DNA from 3 places in the Pseudomonas sp. AC169 genome. Region 2 is predicted to be linked to each of the others. Evidence: predicted binding sites of a transcription regulator. Region 2 holds the regulator's gene; each other region holds the start of a gene.
What was found. The regulator FliA, encoded in region 2, starts transcription of late flagellar genes. The targets are predictions, from matches to a motif close to CTAAAGTTTNNNNNNNNNNNGCCGNTAA.

Region 1: the regulator FliA is predicted to act here: its motif matches at 2,357-2,384, upstream of ACZZ0G_RS12430 (methyl-accepting chemotaxis protein).
Region 3: the regulator FliA is predicted to act here: its motif matches at 2,741-2,768, upstream of ACZZ0G_RS05550 (flagellar protein MotY).

Annotation. Positions count from the first base shown of each region.
Region 1 covers NZ_OZ409866.1:2,711,649-2,716,573, reverse strand. The annotation lists gene ACZZ0G_RS12435 (SRPBCC family protein) at 1-249, shown strand, start outside; gene ACZZ0G_RS12430 (methyl-accepting chemotaxis protein) at 361-2,241, opposite strand; gene ACZZ0G_RS12425 (sigma-70 family RNA polymerase sigma factor) at 2,546-3,046, shown strand; gene ACZZ0G_RS12420 (FecR domain-containing protein) at 3,046-4,047, shown strand; gene ACZZ0G_RS12415 (TonB-dependent siderophore receptor) at 4,135-4,925, shown strand, end outside.
Region 2 covers NZ_OZ409866.1:4,533,812-4,538,736, reverse strand. The annotation lists gene ACZZ0G_RS20355 (chemotaxis protein CheA) at 1-225, opposite strand, end outside; gene ACZZ0G_RS20350 (protein phosphatase CheZ) at 279-1,067, opposite strand; gene ACZZ0G_RS20345 (chemotaxis response regulator CheY) at 1,086-1,457, opposite strand; gene fliA (RNA polymerase sigma factor FliA) at 1,624-2,364, opposite strand; gene fleN (flagellar synthesis regulator FleN) at 2,361-3,191, opposite strand; gene flhF (flagellar biosynthesis protein FlhF) at 3,308-4,648, opposite strand; gene flhA (flagellar biosynthesis protein FlhA) at 4,660-4,925, opposite strand, start outside.
Region 3 covers NZ_OZ409866.1:1,235,700-1,240,624, forward strand. The annotation lists gene ACZZ0G_RS05540 (hypothetical protein) at 1-284, shown strand, start outside; gene ACZZ0G_RS05545 (argininosuccinate synthase) at 419-1,636, opposite strand; gene ACZZ0G_RS05550 (flagellar protein MotY) at 1,766-2,674, opposite strand; gene pyrC (dihydroorotase) at 2,835-3,881, shown strand; gene rnt (ribonuclease T) at 3,878-4,555, shown strand; gene ACZZ0G_RS05565 (hypothetical protein) at 4,611-4,925, opposite strand, start outside.

The sequences.
Region 1 (4,925 bases), 1.8 Mb from region 2:
GAGCAACTCAACTCCCGCGATGAGCACGCGCGAAGCATGACCTGGACGACGATTTACAACACGCTTGGGGTGGCGAATCTGTGGGCGGCGATGAATGTCGAATCGCTGGGCGCGGGTAAGTCTCGGGCGACGTGGACGATCATTGCCGAGCCGGCTTCGGGCGGTGAAGATACGTTGCCGGGGTTCAAGGAGTTTGTGCAGGGGTTTGCGGATGATGCGATGGGGAATGTGCTGAAGCTGTTTGTTTAAGGCTTCGGCTTCGCGGTGATTGTCTGACCGCTTTCGCGAGCAGGCTCGCTCCCACAGGGAAATGCATTCCAAATGTGGGAGCGAGCCTGCTCGCGAAGAACGATGACGCGGTCAGATCTTGAAGCTGTCGACCAATTGCTTCAGGCGATTGGCCTGCTGCGACAACGCATCACAATCCTTCAACGTTTCATTGAGGTTGGCCACGCTCTGCTGGTTCAGCAGGTTGATCTGGTTAACGTCAACGTTGAGGGTTTCCACCACGGCGGTCTGCTCTTCGGTCGCTGCGGCCACCGACTGGTTCATGCCGTCGATTTCACCGATGCGCTGGGTCACGCTGACCAGACGCAAACCGGCCTGGTTGGCCACTTCCACGCTCTGCTCGCTGGAGGCCTGACTTGCGTTCATCGTGGTCACCGCTTCACGCGAACCGACCTGCAGCGAGGTGATCATCTTGTGGATCTCTTCCGCCGACTCCTGGGTGCGATGGGCGAGGTTACGCACCTCGTCCGCCACCACGGCAAAACCACGTCCGGCTTCACCGGCACGCGCCGCTTCGATCGCGGCGTTGAGCGCCAGCAGGTTGGTCTGTTGCGAAATCCCTTTGATCACATCGAGGATGTGGCCGATGTTGTCGGTGCTGGCGTTAAGGGTTTCGATCTGCGTGCACGACAGGCTGATCTTCTGCGACAGCTCGGTCATCGCCAGAATGGTCTGTTCCACCACCTGACGCCCGTCATCGGCCTGCTCGCTCGCGCCGCTGGCGTGTTGCGAAGCATCGGCGGCGTTACGGGCGATTTCCTGAGTGGCGGCGCCCAACTCGTTGATCGCGGCAGCCACGCTGTTGGTGCGCGCACTTTGTTCGTCGGAACCGACGATCGAGGCGTTGGACGACGCCATCACCCGTTGCGACAGGTCATGCACGTGACGGGTCGCCGAAGACACTTCGGAAATCGACGCGTGGATCCGTTCAACGAACTGGTTGAAGGCGCTGCCCAATTCACCGAACTCGTCTTTGCTTTCCACTACCAGACGGCGAGTCAGGTCGCCTTCACCCTGCGCAATGTCCTGCATCGCACGACCCATGGTGGTCAGCGGACGCATCAATACGTTGATCAACAGGCTCAGCAGCAGCGCAATCGCAGCCACAGCAACAAACATCGCGATCAGCGCCGAGGTGCGGAATTGGCTGAGTGCGGCGTAGGCTTTATCGCGATCGATCGACAGACCGATGTACCACTGCGCATTCGGCAGATCGCTGACCGGGGTGAACGACAGAATACGTTCCTGGCCATTGAGCACGACGTTCTGGTTGCCCTTCTCGATGCGCACGCTGGTGTTCGGGTAGATGTCTTTCAGGTTTTTCATGACCTGATCTTTGTCCGGGCTGACGATCACCTGACCGTCGGCACTGACCAGAAACGCATGGCCGAGACCACCGAAGTCCACCGAGTTGATGATCTTCACCAGGGTTTCCAGGCTCAGGTCACCACCGACCACGCCCAACAGCTCGCCGTTCTTTTTCACCGGCATGGCGATGGTCACCACCAGCCCGCCGACAGCAGCCATGTACGGCGGCGTCAGCATGGTTTTGTCGGCAGCGACTGCTTGCTTGTACCAAGGGCGCTGACGTGGGTCGTAACCGTCCGGCATCTTCGCGTCAGGGCGCTGGGTGAACACACCATTGGCCTGGCCAACGTAGGTGAACTGGAAGTTCGAGGTGAATGCTGGTTGATCGACCAGACCCGGGAAATCCGCGTCCTTGCCCTGATGGGCGACGTTTTGCGCGAGATTTTCCAGCACCAGAATCCGCCCGCTCATCCAGTTCTGCACGCTGCTGGCGGTCAGATCACCGGCCTGCTGCACGGAAGACTGAAGGTTCTGGCGAATGGTGTTTCGCTGCAGATAGTCGTTGTAGAGGGTGAACAGCGCGAACGCCAGGACCACGACGCCCGAGGCGGCCAACAGGATTTTATGGCTGAACTTGAGATTCATTTCATGGGACTTCTTATGCAAAAAGTGGGGATGCGTTCCGGATGCAACATTCCATGTACAGCGCAGGCAGCGTTCTTCTGGCCGCTCTACTTTGGTGCACGCATGTCTCACCAGTCTGTCGGCACGTGTCGGAGAAATCTTAGGGTTGCGCGGGAAATGGATGGTATTTCTGACGGATTCCCGCCGAACGGCGTGCCAGAGCGGTTGCCGTGATGTTTTTCAGGCGCAATGTTCGAGCGGCAGTTGCAAATTCCGTAACCCTTACCGACAATGCGACTAATTATCATTTGTGACGTTCGCGTTCATGTCCTCACCTGAGTTTGCTGTACAGGCGCTTTACAGTAGTCATCACGGCTGGCTCAACGCTTGGCTGCGCGCGCGGCTGGGCAATGCGGCGGATGCAGCCGATCTGGCTCAGGACACCTTCGTCCGCCTGCTGCAACGCACCGAACGCCTGGAACTCAAAGCGCCTCGAGCCTTCCTGCGCACCATCGCTCGCGGGCTGGTGATCGACCATTGGCGCCGCGAAGAAATCGAACGCGCCTATCTCGAAACCATCGCTCATTTACCCGAAGCCGATACACCAGGTGCCGAAGCCCGGGCGCTGGTCATCGAGTTGCTGGAAAGCATCGCGCGCATGCTTGAAGGACTGAAGCCGAAAGTGCGTCAGGCGTTTCTGCTGGCGCAGTGCGAAGGGTTGACCCACAAGCAGATTGCCGAGCAGATGGGCCTGTCGTTACGTTCGGTTGAACGTTATGTCGCCGATGCGCTGTATCACTGCTATGTGTTGCGGTACGAAAGCTGATGCCTGTGGATAACACTTCACTCGGTCGTCGCGCCGAGCCTGGACAGCACGTAGTCAAACAAGCCATCCATTGGCTGCTGCGCTTGCGCAATAACCATGGCAACCCGCGGTTGAATCGACAGTGCGAACAGTGGCGCGCCGAACACCACGAGCACGAACTGGCCTGGCAACGGGTGCAGTCGCTGCAAGCCGAGTTGAGCAATAACCTGCGTGCGGTGCCCGGTGCGCAAGTGGCGTTCAACACCCTGGAAAACAGCGCGCAGGGATTGGGCCGGCGACAGGCTTTGAAGCTATTGTCTGGCGCATTGCTGATGGGCTCCGCCGCCTGGCTGGCCAGGGACACTGCCGCGTGGCAGCAATGGAGTGCCGATTACGCCACAGCGACGGGTGAGCGACGCGGCTTCCAGTTGCCGGACGGTACCCGGATCGAGTTGAACACTGCCAGCGCGGTGGACCTGGATTACACGGCGCAACAGCGCCTGATCAAGCTGACTCGCGGTGAAATCATTGTCACGTGTGGTGGCTCCGACGAGGGCGCGCCGTCTGATCGGCCGCTGCGTGTACAAAACCGTCATGGCACTTATGAGCCCGTCCATGCCCGATTCATCCTGCGTCAGGAACGTGATTGCACGCGGCTCAGCGTCACCCATGGCCAGGTTGCCATCCACTCCGGCAGCACTTCGCTGGAAGCACTCGCCGGGCAGAGTTATCTGATCGATCACCACCAGGTACGCCCGGCGCCGCCGCTGGATATGGACGCAGGCGCCTGGGTCGACGGCTTGATCGTCACGCGCAATATGCGCCTGGGTGACTTTCTCGACGAAGTGACGCGTTATCGTCAGGGGTTTCTGCATTGCGCGCCGGAGGTAGCAGACCTGCAACTGTCCGGCGTATTCCGTCTGGAAGACACCGACAAACTGCTGGCGATTCTGCCGCAGACGTTGCCGGTGCAATTGCGCTATCGCACCCGTTGGTGGGTGACCCTGGAACGTGCGGTCTGAAAATTTTTTGGCGGGTTTTTGCAGCAAGTCCGGCTTAGTCAGTAAGCACTTCAACTCAGCCTTCGCGACTGCCTACGGAAACCTACAATGACTGTCCCCGCCACCTGTAAGAACTCTCTGAATTTCACTGCCGAATCGGGACTGCTGCGCCATGCCATTCGCGCTGCGCTGTTGTCGACTGCGCTGGGCATCAGTGTGATGCCAGGTTTGAGCATGGCGGCTAATCCGACGGCCAGTGAAGTCAGCCATCGCTACAACATTGCTGCCGGGCCGCTGGGTGAGGCGTTGAATCAGTTTGCTCGTCAGGCTGGCATCACATTGTCGATGACCCCGCAGCAAACTCAGGGCCGGCAATCGCCGGGCGTTCAAGGCGAGTACTCGACTGATCAGGCGCTGAGCCATTTGCTTGGTGGCTCCGGTCTGCAAGCGATCAGTCAGGACGGCAGCAGTTACACCCTGCGCGCGCTTGCTGAGACCGAAGCACTGGCCCTGCCGACCACAGACATCAAAGGCTTTGCCCTCGGCAACGCCTTGGGCAGCATGGATGGCTACAACGCCACCCACAGCCAGATCGCCACCAAGACCAGTACCGCGTTGCTGGAAACCTCGCAGAGCGTGTCCGTGGTCACTCGCGAGCAAATGGACGACCAAGGGTCGCAGACGGTCTCACAAACCATGCGCTACACCCCCGGCGTGTTGACTAACCCCTACGGCGCGACTCACCGTTACGACTATGTGGCCATGCGCGGTTTCAACGACGGCTCGGTGGACAATATTTACCTCGACGGCCTCAAGTCGATGGGCGACAGCGGCACTTACAGCACCATGCAGGTTGATCCGTATTTCCTTGAGCGCGTGGACATTCTCAAGGGCCCCTC
Region 2 (4,925 bases):
GTCGAACACGTTTTCGGCGATGTGACAGCACTCCACCAGCTCATTGAGCTGAAGGAAGCCGGCGCCCCCTTTTACAGTGTGGAAACCGCGAAAAATTGCGTTGAGCAGATCTGCGTCATCCGGACGGCTTTCCAGCTCGACCAGTTGTTCGGACAGTTGCTCAAGAATCTCGCCGGCCTCAACCAGGAAATCCTGAAGGATCTCTTCATCGGCGCCGAAGCTCATTAATGGGGTGCTCCTACAGGTCTAAAAACCCAAAAAACCCAAATTCCAAAATTCTAGAATCCAAGGCTGGATAACAAATCGTCCACATCGTCCTGACCGGACACAACGTCTTCTCGTTTATCGGCATGAATCTGCGGACCTTCACCCTGCGAGAGATGTTTTTGTGGATCTTTTTCTGCAAGCATCGCGGCGCGGTCATGTTCGATGCCCGCAAAGCGGTCAACCTGACTGGCCATGAGTACGAGTTTGAGCAAATTGCTTTCGACTTCGGTGACCAGTTGGGTCACACGCTTGATCACCTGACCGGTCAGATCCTGGTAATCCTGGGCCAGCAGGATGTCGTTGAGATTGCTCGACACCGCACGGTTGTCCGTGCTGCTGCGTGACAGAAAACCGTCGACCCGGCGCGCCAGTTCGCGGAACTCTTCAGCCCCGACCTCGCGACGCATGAAGCGACCCCAATCGGCGCTCAAGGTCTGGGCTTCATCAGCCAGACTGTTGACCACCGGCGTGGCGCTTTCCACCAGATCCATGGTGCGGTTGGCCGCGGCTTCTGTCAGCTTGACCACATAGCCCAGGCGTTCGGTGGCGTCGGTGATTTGCGACACTTCCTCGGCCTGCGGCATGTTCGGATCGATCTGGAAATTGACGATCGCACTGTGCAGTTCACGTGTGAGCTTGCCGACTTCCTGATACAGGCCACGGTCACGGGTCTGATTGAGCTCATGGATCAGTTGCACAGCGTCGCCGAACCTGCCTTTTTCAAGGCTTTCGACCAGTTCGACCGCGTGTTTTTTCAGGGTCGATTCGAAATCGCCCTGTGAAGATTCGTTATGCTCCATAGCTCCCCCGCGCGTTCATCAGCCGATGCGTTCGAAAATCTTCTCGATTTTGTCTTTCAACGCCTGAGCCGTGAAAGGTTTGACTACGTAGCCGTTCACACCGGCCTGAGCGGCCTCGATGATCTGCTCGCGCTTGGCTTCTGCAGTCACCATCAGCACTGGCAGGTGCTTGAGTTTTTCATCGGCACGCACGTGACGCAGCAGGTCGATACCGGTCATGCCCGGCATGTTCCAGTCCGTTACCAGAAAGTCGATGCTGCCGCTGTTGAGCACCGGAATGGCAGTCACGCCATCGTCAGCCTCGACGGTGTTGGTGAACCCAAGATCACGCAGCAGGTTCTTGATGATCCGCCGCATCGTTGAGAAGTCATCAACGATGAGGATTTTCATGTCTTTGTTCAATTCGACCTCCAAGCAGTCTTAAACGCGCCCAGCACCTGGACGCGCCACTTCAATCAATCGGCGCAGCACTCGAAGACTGTCTGGAGCACAACAGAGCAAGACCGGTGCTGTTCATCACCGCACCAGCCTCGTTCGCAGTGTCCCCACACCGCCTTCAGCGCGCTCGCCACTCCCCCAAACGCCCCCGCAAACGGGCCGCGCACTGGCTGTGTAACTGGCTGACCCGCGATTCACTGACGCCAAGGACTTCACCGATTTCCTTGAGGTTCAGCTCTTCGTCGTAGTACAGCGCCAACACCAGTCGCTCACGCTCCGGCAAATTGGCAATCGCGTCCGCCAGCGCGGCCTGGAAACGTTCATCTTCCAGATCGCGTGACGGCTCAAGATGAGCACTCGCGCCATCCTCGTGCAGCCCTTCGTGTTCGCCGTCCTGCAACAGGTCGTCGAAACTGAACAGGCGGCTGCCCAAGGTGTCATTCAAAATCCCGTAATAATCGTCGAGACTCAATTGGAGTTCGGCTGCAACCTCGTGATCTTTAGCGTCACGGCCGGTTTTAGCTTCAATTGAGCGAATTGCGTCGCTGACCATCCGGGTATTGCGGTGAACCGAGCGTGGCGCCCAGTCCCCTTTGCGCACTTCGTCGAGCATCGCGCCGCGGATTCGTATGCCCGCGTACGTTTCGAAACTGGCGCCTTTGCTGGCGTCATATTTGGTCGAGACTTCGAGCAGGCCGATCATCCCGGCCTGGATCAGGTCTTCGACCTGCACACTCGCCGGCAATCGCGCCAGCAAGTGATAGGCAATGCGTTTGACCAGTGGCGCGTAACGCTCGATCAACTCGTACTGCGCGTCACGTGCCGACTTCTTGTAGTAGTTCATACCGCTTGCGGTCATAGCACGGGCCCTGCCGTTTGCTGCACGAGGCGCTCGACGAAAAACTCAAGGTGGCCACGCGGGTTGGCGGGCAGCGGCCAGGTATCGACCTTCTGCGCGATCGCCTTGAACGCCAGTGCGCACTTGGAACGCGGAAAGGCTTCGTACACCGCGCGCTGCTTCTGCACCGCTTTACGCACGCTTTCGTCGTAAGGCACGGCGCCGACGTATTGTAGGGCCACGTCAAGGAAGCGATCCGTGACCTTGGTCAACTTGGCGAACAGGTTGCGCCCTTCCTGCGGGCTCTGCGCCATGTTGGCGAGGACGCGGAAGCGGTTCATGCCGTAATCGCGGTTGAGCAGTTTGATCAGCGCGTAGGCGTCGGTAATGGAAGTCGGCTCGTCGCAGACCACCAGCAACACTTCCTGGGCTGCGCGCACGAAACTGACTACCGAGTCACCAATACCCGCAGCGGTGTCAATCACCAGCACATCGAGATTGTCGCCGATGTCGCTGAACGCCTGAATCAGACCGGCATGCTGCGCCGGGCTCAGGTGCACCATGCTCTGCGTGCCGGACGCGGCCGGCACGATGCGAATGCCACCAGGGCCTTGCAACAGCACGTCGCGCAATTCGCAACGGCCTTCGATCACGTCGGCCAATGTGCGTTTAGGGGTCAGACCCAACAAAACGTCGACGTTCGCCAGTCCCAGATCGGCGTCCAGCAGCATGACCCGACGGCCAAGCTCTGCCAGAGCCAGAGACAAGTTCACTGACACGTTAGTCTTGCCGACGCCACCTTTGCCGCCGGTCACCGCGATCACCTGTACGGGATGCATGCTGCCCATGTTATTTCTTTACCTTGTCTTGCATAGACGGAGGCCACATTACTGGCTGCGCGTTCACAACCGGAACAATGCATGGCAGACCATCGATGTAGGTACAAAAACTGTTCATGAATACCTCAGCCTACCTGCTTGGTCGGGCTGTGATAGATATCAGCGAACATGTCAGCCATGGCTTCTTCGCTGGGTTCTTCCTGCATTTGCACGCTGACGGCGCGGCTGACCAGTTGATGACGGCGCGGCAGATGCAAATCATCTGGAATCCGTGGGCCATCGGTCAGGTACGCGACCGGCAATTCATGACTGATCGCCAGGCTCAACACTTCGCCAAGGCTGGCCGTTTCATCCAGTTTAGTCAGGATGCACCCGGCGAGCCCGCAACGCTTGTAACTGTGATAAGCGGCGGTTAGAACCTGTTTCTGGCTGGTGGTTGCCAAGACCAGATAATTTTTTGAACGGATGCCACGTCCGGCCAGACTTTCGAGCTGCATGCGCAGAGCCGGATCGCTGGCTTGCAGGCCGGCAGTATCGATCAACACCACGCGTTTGCGCAGCAATGGATCCAGCGCCTGCACCAGCGATTGGCCCGGATCGACGTGGGTCACCGGCACATTGAGAATGCGGCCCAGCGTCTTCAGTTGTTCCTGGGCGCCGATACGGAAACTGTCCATGCTCACCAGCGCGACATTCTGCGCGCCGTACTTGAGCACGTAACGCGCGGCCAGCTTGGCCAGCGTGGTGGTCTTGCCCATGCCGGCAGGGCCGACCATGGCAATCACACCACCCTCTTCCAGCGGCTCGACTTCCGGTACGGCAATCATCCGTGCCAAGTGCGCGAGCAGCATGCGCCAGGCCTGACGGGGTTCTTCGATATCGGTGATCATCGCCAGCAGATCGCGCGACAGCGGGCCGGACAGGCCGATACGCTGCAGACGGCGATACAGATTGGCTTGCGCCGGACGGCTGCCTTGCAGCTGATTCCAGGCCAGAGTGCCGAGCTGAACTTCCATCAGCTCACGCAGGCTGTTCAATTCAAAGCGCATTGAATCCAAGGCACGCGGATCAACGCCGGCCGATGGCTGCGCAGGCGTCGGGGCCGGACGCGACGGAGCGGCGTAAGTCGGCTCGGTCAGCGGTTCAGCGGCGGTCAGCGGCAGGCCAGCGGTCAATGGCAGACCGGCAAAGATCTGACGATTGCTGTTGCCATCGGCTTCGCCACGCAGGCTCAACTCGGCTTGGGCAGTGACGATGCGCGACTGGGTCTTGCGCAGCTCGTCTTCAAGTTCCATGTTCGGAACCCGTGGCGCCAGCGCCGACAATTTGTAATCCAGTGCCGCCGTCAACTCGACACCGCCGGCAATGCGGCGATTGCCAATGATGGCGGCATCAGCGCCCAGCTCATCACGAACCAGCTTCATGGCCTGACGCATATCGGCGGCAAAGAAACGCTTAACTTGCATAAACCACTACCTCAGCCGTTGGGCCCTACTGTCGCAACGATGGTCACTTGCTTGTTGTCCGGTATTTCCTGGTAGGCCAGCACATGCAGCCCAGGGACTGCGAGGCGGCCAAAGCGCGAGAGCATCGCGCGGATCGGGCCAGCGACCAAAAGGATCACCGGCTGACCTTGCATTTCCTGACGCTGCGCCGCTTCGATGAGCGAACGCTGCAGCTTCTCGGCCATGCTTGGCTCCAGCAGAACGCCCTCTTCCGAGCCTTGTCCTGCCTTCTGCAGAC
Region 3 (4,925 bases), 3.3 Mb from region 2:
TTCAGCACAACATTCAGTTGCCCGCGTGGATCAGCAACCTGCATCTCATTGATGCACGGGATGTCGATGCGTCGACAGAATTAGCCACGATTCTGGAAAACATCCGAAACCTCGACAGGAAGACCACCCGGGTGGTCGTATTTCTTTCCAATCACGTGTCAGACGTTTTACTGACGCAGAATGCATTGCTGCAAACAAAGCAGGTAAAAAAAGGCTCAGGTAAAACGCTTTGCATTGTTTATAACCTGTGCTCACAAGCGGTAACGCTGTTGGGGCGGGCTTGAAGGACGGGACGCTGCCACCAGCGCGAATACCAGGAAGACGGTTCGCTCAGAAGCGGATAAAGAATCATGCAAAAAAGGGCGACCTTGTCTCGATGACAAGGCCGCCCTTTTCATTGTGCGTCAAACCGAAAGGCTTAGAACAGCTTGCGGCCCTTGTTGGCAGCAATGCGCATGCGCAGCGCGTTGAGCTTGATAAAGCCCGCCGCGTCGGCCTGGTTGTAAGCACCGCCGTCTTCTTCGAAGGTCGCGATGTTGGAATCGAACAGCGAATCGTCGGACTTGCGGCCGGTGACGATCACGTTGCCTTTGTACAACTTCAGGCGCACAACGCCGTTCACGTTGACCTGCGAAGCGTCGATCATCTGCTGCAGCATCAGACGCTCCGGGCTCCACCAGTAACCGGTGTAGATCAGGCTGGCGTATTTCGGCATCAGCTCGTCTTTGAGGTGAGCGACTTCGCGGTCCAGAGTGATCGACTCGATGGCGCGGTGAGCGCGCAGCATGATGGTGCCGCCCGGGGTTTCGTAGCAGCCACGGGACTTCATGCCAACGTAACGGTTTTCGACGATGTCGAGACGGCCGATACCGTGAGCACCACCGATCTTGTTCAGCGTCGCCAGCACGGTGGCCGGGGTCATTTCGACGCCGTCCAGTGCAACGATGTCGCCGTTACGGTAAGTCAGTTCCAGGTATTGCGCTTTGTCAGGAGCGTTCTCCGGGGAGACGGTCCATTTCCACATGTCTTCTTCGTGCTCGGTCCACGTATCTTCCAGCACACCGCCTTCATAGGAGATGTGCAGCAGGTTGGCGTCCATCGAGTACGGGGATTTCTTCTTGCCGTGACGCTCGATCGGGATCGCGTGCTTCTCGGCGTAGTCCATCAGCTTCTCGCGGGAGAGCAAGTCCCACTCACGCCATGGAGCAATGACTTTAACGCCTGGCTTGAGTGCATAGGCACCCAGCTCGAAACGCACCTGGTCGTTGCCCTTGCCGGTGGCGCCGTGGGAAATAGCGTCAGCGCCGGTTTCGTTGGCGATTTCGATCAGGCGCTTGGCGATCAATGGACGTGCGATGGAAGTACCCAGCAGGTACTCGCCTTCGTAGACGGTGTTGGCGCGGAACATCGGGAACACGAAATCACGCACGAATTCTTCGCGCAGGTCGTCGATGTAGATTTCTTTGACGCCCATGGCCTGAGCCTTGGCGCGGGCCGGCTCGACCTCTTCGCCTTGACCGAGATCAGCGGTGAAGGTCACCACTTCACAGTTATAAGTATCCTGCAGCCACTTGAGGATCACCGAAGTGTCCAGGCCGCCGGAATACGCCAGAACGACCTTGTTTACGTCCGCCATGCCATCACTCCACGGGGTTCTACGGAAAGCCGAGGAGTCTACCGCTCAAACGCGATAATTTACAGAGGCGCGACAGCTTAAGACGACAAAGCGACAGAATCTGTCGAGAGCGCGACGATGACCGGCGGGTCAGGAAGTCGCTGCGGTGCTGGCTGGCGTGCTCGCTTGCGGCGCCGGAGCCACTGTCGGCGCCACACGCGCCAGTTTGACATTGACCCGACGGTTCTTCGCGCGATTGGCCGCATTGGTGTTCGGCACGATCGGATATTGCTCGCCATGGAAGCGCACGGTGATCTGCGACTCCTGAATGCCGTTGGCCTTGAAAAAGTCGACCACTGCCAGCGCCCGGCGGCGCGACAGTTCACGGTTGGTCAGGCGATTGCCGCTGTTGTCGGAGTGGCCGTCGAGTTCGATGTGATTGACCGTCGGATCAGCCTTCATGAATTCGAGCATCACTTGCAGCTTGGCCTTGGCGGCGGAATCCAGATCGACGCCCTCGCCAGGGAAACCGATTTGCGACTGCTTGATCTGCTCGAAATTCTGCGGCAGCAATTTCGCCACACACGTCTGGTAATCGTTGAAGGCCTTGCTGAATTTGACCGGAAGCAAGCGGACTTCCGAGACGCGGCCATCGCCCGAGGCACGGCGTACAACGGGGCTGCGGCCGTCCAGCAGACCGCTGATCAGACCACCGGCCTGAGACTGCGAGCTGTTGAACAACACGTTGCCGCTGCCGAGCCTCACAGAGCCCAGATTGATGTCTCCACGGCCCGGCTGCCAAGGCGCCGCCGCTGCCAGCAACGTTGCAGAGCCGCCACCAAGCATAGCGTTATAGGCATTCAGACGGAATATCGCCTGTTCGCCGGCCTTGCGCACGAACTCACCCGAGCCGAAATCAGTGATTGGCTGGGTCAGACGACATTCGAACTTGTCGCCGGCGACCGTCCACTCAATGTTCTCCAGACGTGTCTGGTACGTGAGCGCCATCGCGGGAAGGCTGGCAAACACACTGAGCAAGGCTAAATAACGCTGGCGCACGGGAGGCTCCATTGGCTTCTGAAACACAAAGACCGATTCACACTATGTTTACGGCATACCTACGGGATATCGGAAGCTTCCCGCAAAACTTGATAGCGAGTGCCTGCAAGAGTCTTTTCCGGTAGCATTCGCCTCAGTTTGACCCGCCTGGAATCCCCTCATGTCCGACCGCCTGACCCTGCTGCGTCCCGACGACTGGCACATTCATCTTCGCGATGGTGCCGTGTTGACCAATACCGTTGCCGATGTTGCGCGCACTTTTGGCCGCGCGATCATCATGCCCAACCTGGTACCTCCGGTGCGCAACGCCGCTGAAGCCGACGGCTATCGCCAGCGGATTCTCGCTGCCCGCCCGGCCGGCAGTCGCTTTGAACCGCTGATGGTGCTGTACCTCACCGACCGCACCCAGCCCGAAGAAATTCGTGAGGCCAAGGCCAGCGGTTTCGTGTACGCCGCCAAGCTGTATCCGGCCGGCGCGACCACCAACTCCGATTCCGGCGTGACCAGCATCGACAAGATTCTGCCGGCGATCGAAGCCATGGCCGAAGTCGGCATGCCGCTGCTGATCCACGGTGAAGTCACCCGTGGCGACGTCGATGTGTTCGACCGCGAAAAGATTTTCATCGATGAGCACATGCGTCGTGTGGTCGAGCGCTTCCCGACGCTGAAAGTGGTGTTCGAACACATCACCACTGGCGATGCCGTGCAGTTCGTCAACGAGGCTTCGGCCAACGTTGGCGCGACCATCACCGCGCATCACCTGCTCTACAACCGCAACCACATGCTGGTGGGCGGGATTCGGCCGCACTTCTACTGCCTGCCGATCCTCAAGCGCAATACGCACCAGGAAGCCCTGCTCGACGCCGCCACCAGTGGCAGTGCGAAGTTCTTCCTTGGCACCGACTCGGCGCCGCACGCTCAGCACGCCAAGGAAGCCGCTTGTGGTTGCGCCGGCTGCTACACCGCGTACGCCGCCATCGAGATGTACGCCGAAGCCTTCGAACAGCGTAACGCGCTGGACAAGCTCGAAGCCTTCGCCAGCCTCAACGGCCCGCGTTTCTATGGCCTGCCGGCGAACACCGATCGCATCACCCTGGTTCGTGAAGAATGGACCGCCCCGACCAGCCTGCCGTTTGGCGAGCTGACCGTTATCCCGCTGCGCGCCGGTGAAAAGCTGCGCTGGCGCCTGCTGGAGGAACACGCGTGAGTGAAGACCATTTCGACGACGAACTGGACGGTCAAAGTGGTGGTGGCGGTTCCCGTCACCCGATGGCAGCACGCTTTCGCGGCTACCTGCCGGTTGTCGTCGACGTAGAAACCGGTGGCTTCAACTCCGCCACCGATGCGTTGCTGGAGATTGCTGCGACGACCATCGCCATGGATGAAAAGGGTTTCGTTTACCCCGATCACACCTACTTCTTCCGCGTTGAGCCGTTCGAAGGCGCCAACATCGAAGCAGCGGCGCTGGAGTTCACCGGGATCAAGCTGGATCACCCGCTGCGCATGGCGGTCAGCGAAGAAACCGCGCTGACCGACATCTTCCGTGGCATTCGCAAAGCGCTGAAGGCCAACGGCTGCAAGCGCGCGATCCTGGTCGGCCACAACAGCAGCTTCGATCTCGGCTTCCTCAACGCTGCGGTCGCGCGTCTGGACATGAAGCGCAACCCGTTCCACCCGTTCTCCAGCTTCGACACCGCGACCCTGGCCGGTCTGGCCTACGGTCAAACTGTACTGGCGAAAGCCTGCCAGGCAGCGGACATCGACTTCGACGGCCGTGAAGCGCATTCGGCGCGTTACGACACTGAGAAAACCGCTGAGCTGTTCTGTGGCATCGTCAACCGCTGGAAACAGATGGGCGGCTGGGAAGATTTCGACGACTGATCCTCGTTGAGTAAATCCCGCACATAAAAAAACCGGCCACTTGGGCCGGTTTTTTTTAATGCTTGTAGAGCTTAAATTCTCGGTCAATCCATACGACGTAAAATACCCGATGGTTCTTGTAACCCACCATTGCTACACGTTCGAAAGCCCGAAACACCAACAATCTGACATCACCTGTTAAAAAAGCAGGAATCCCCACTTTCAGGCTGTTTCTCTCAATTGTTTCACACCCATAGCGATGCCTATGCTCCTTGCGCAATTCTCTCCATGGCATCTTTCCCAGTATCCTGAGACGCTCAAGCATTTTCGACCGCTCGACGGCCTCGCAATCTTGAATGCACCAGCCATTCTGCAAATACTCAAATGAGAA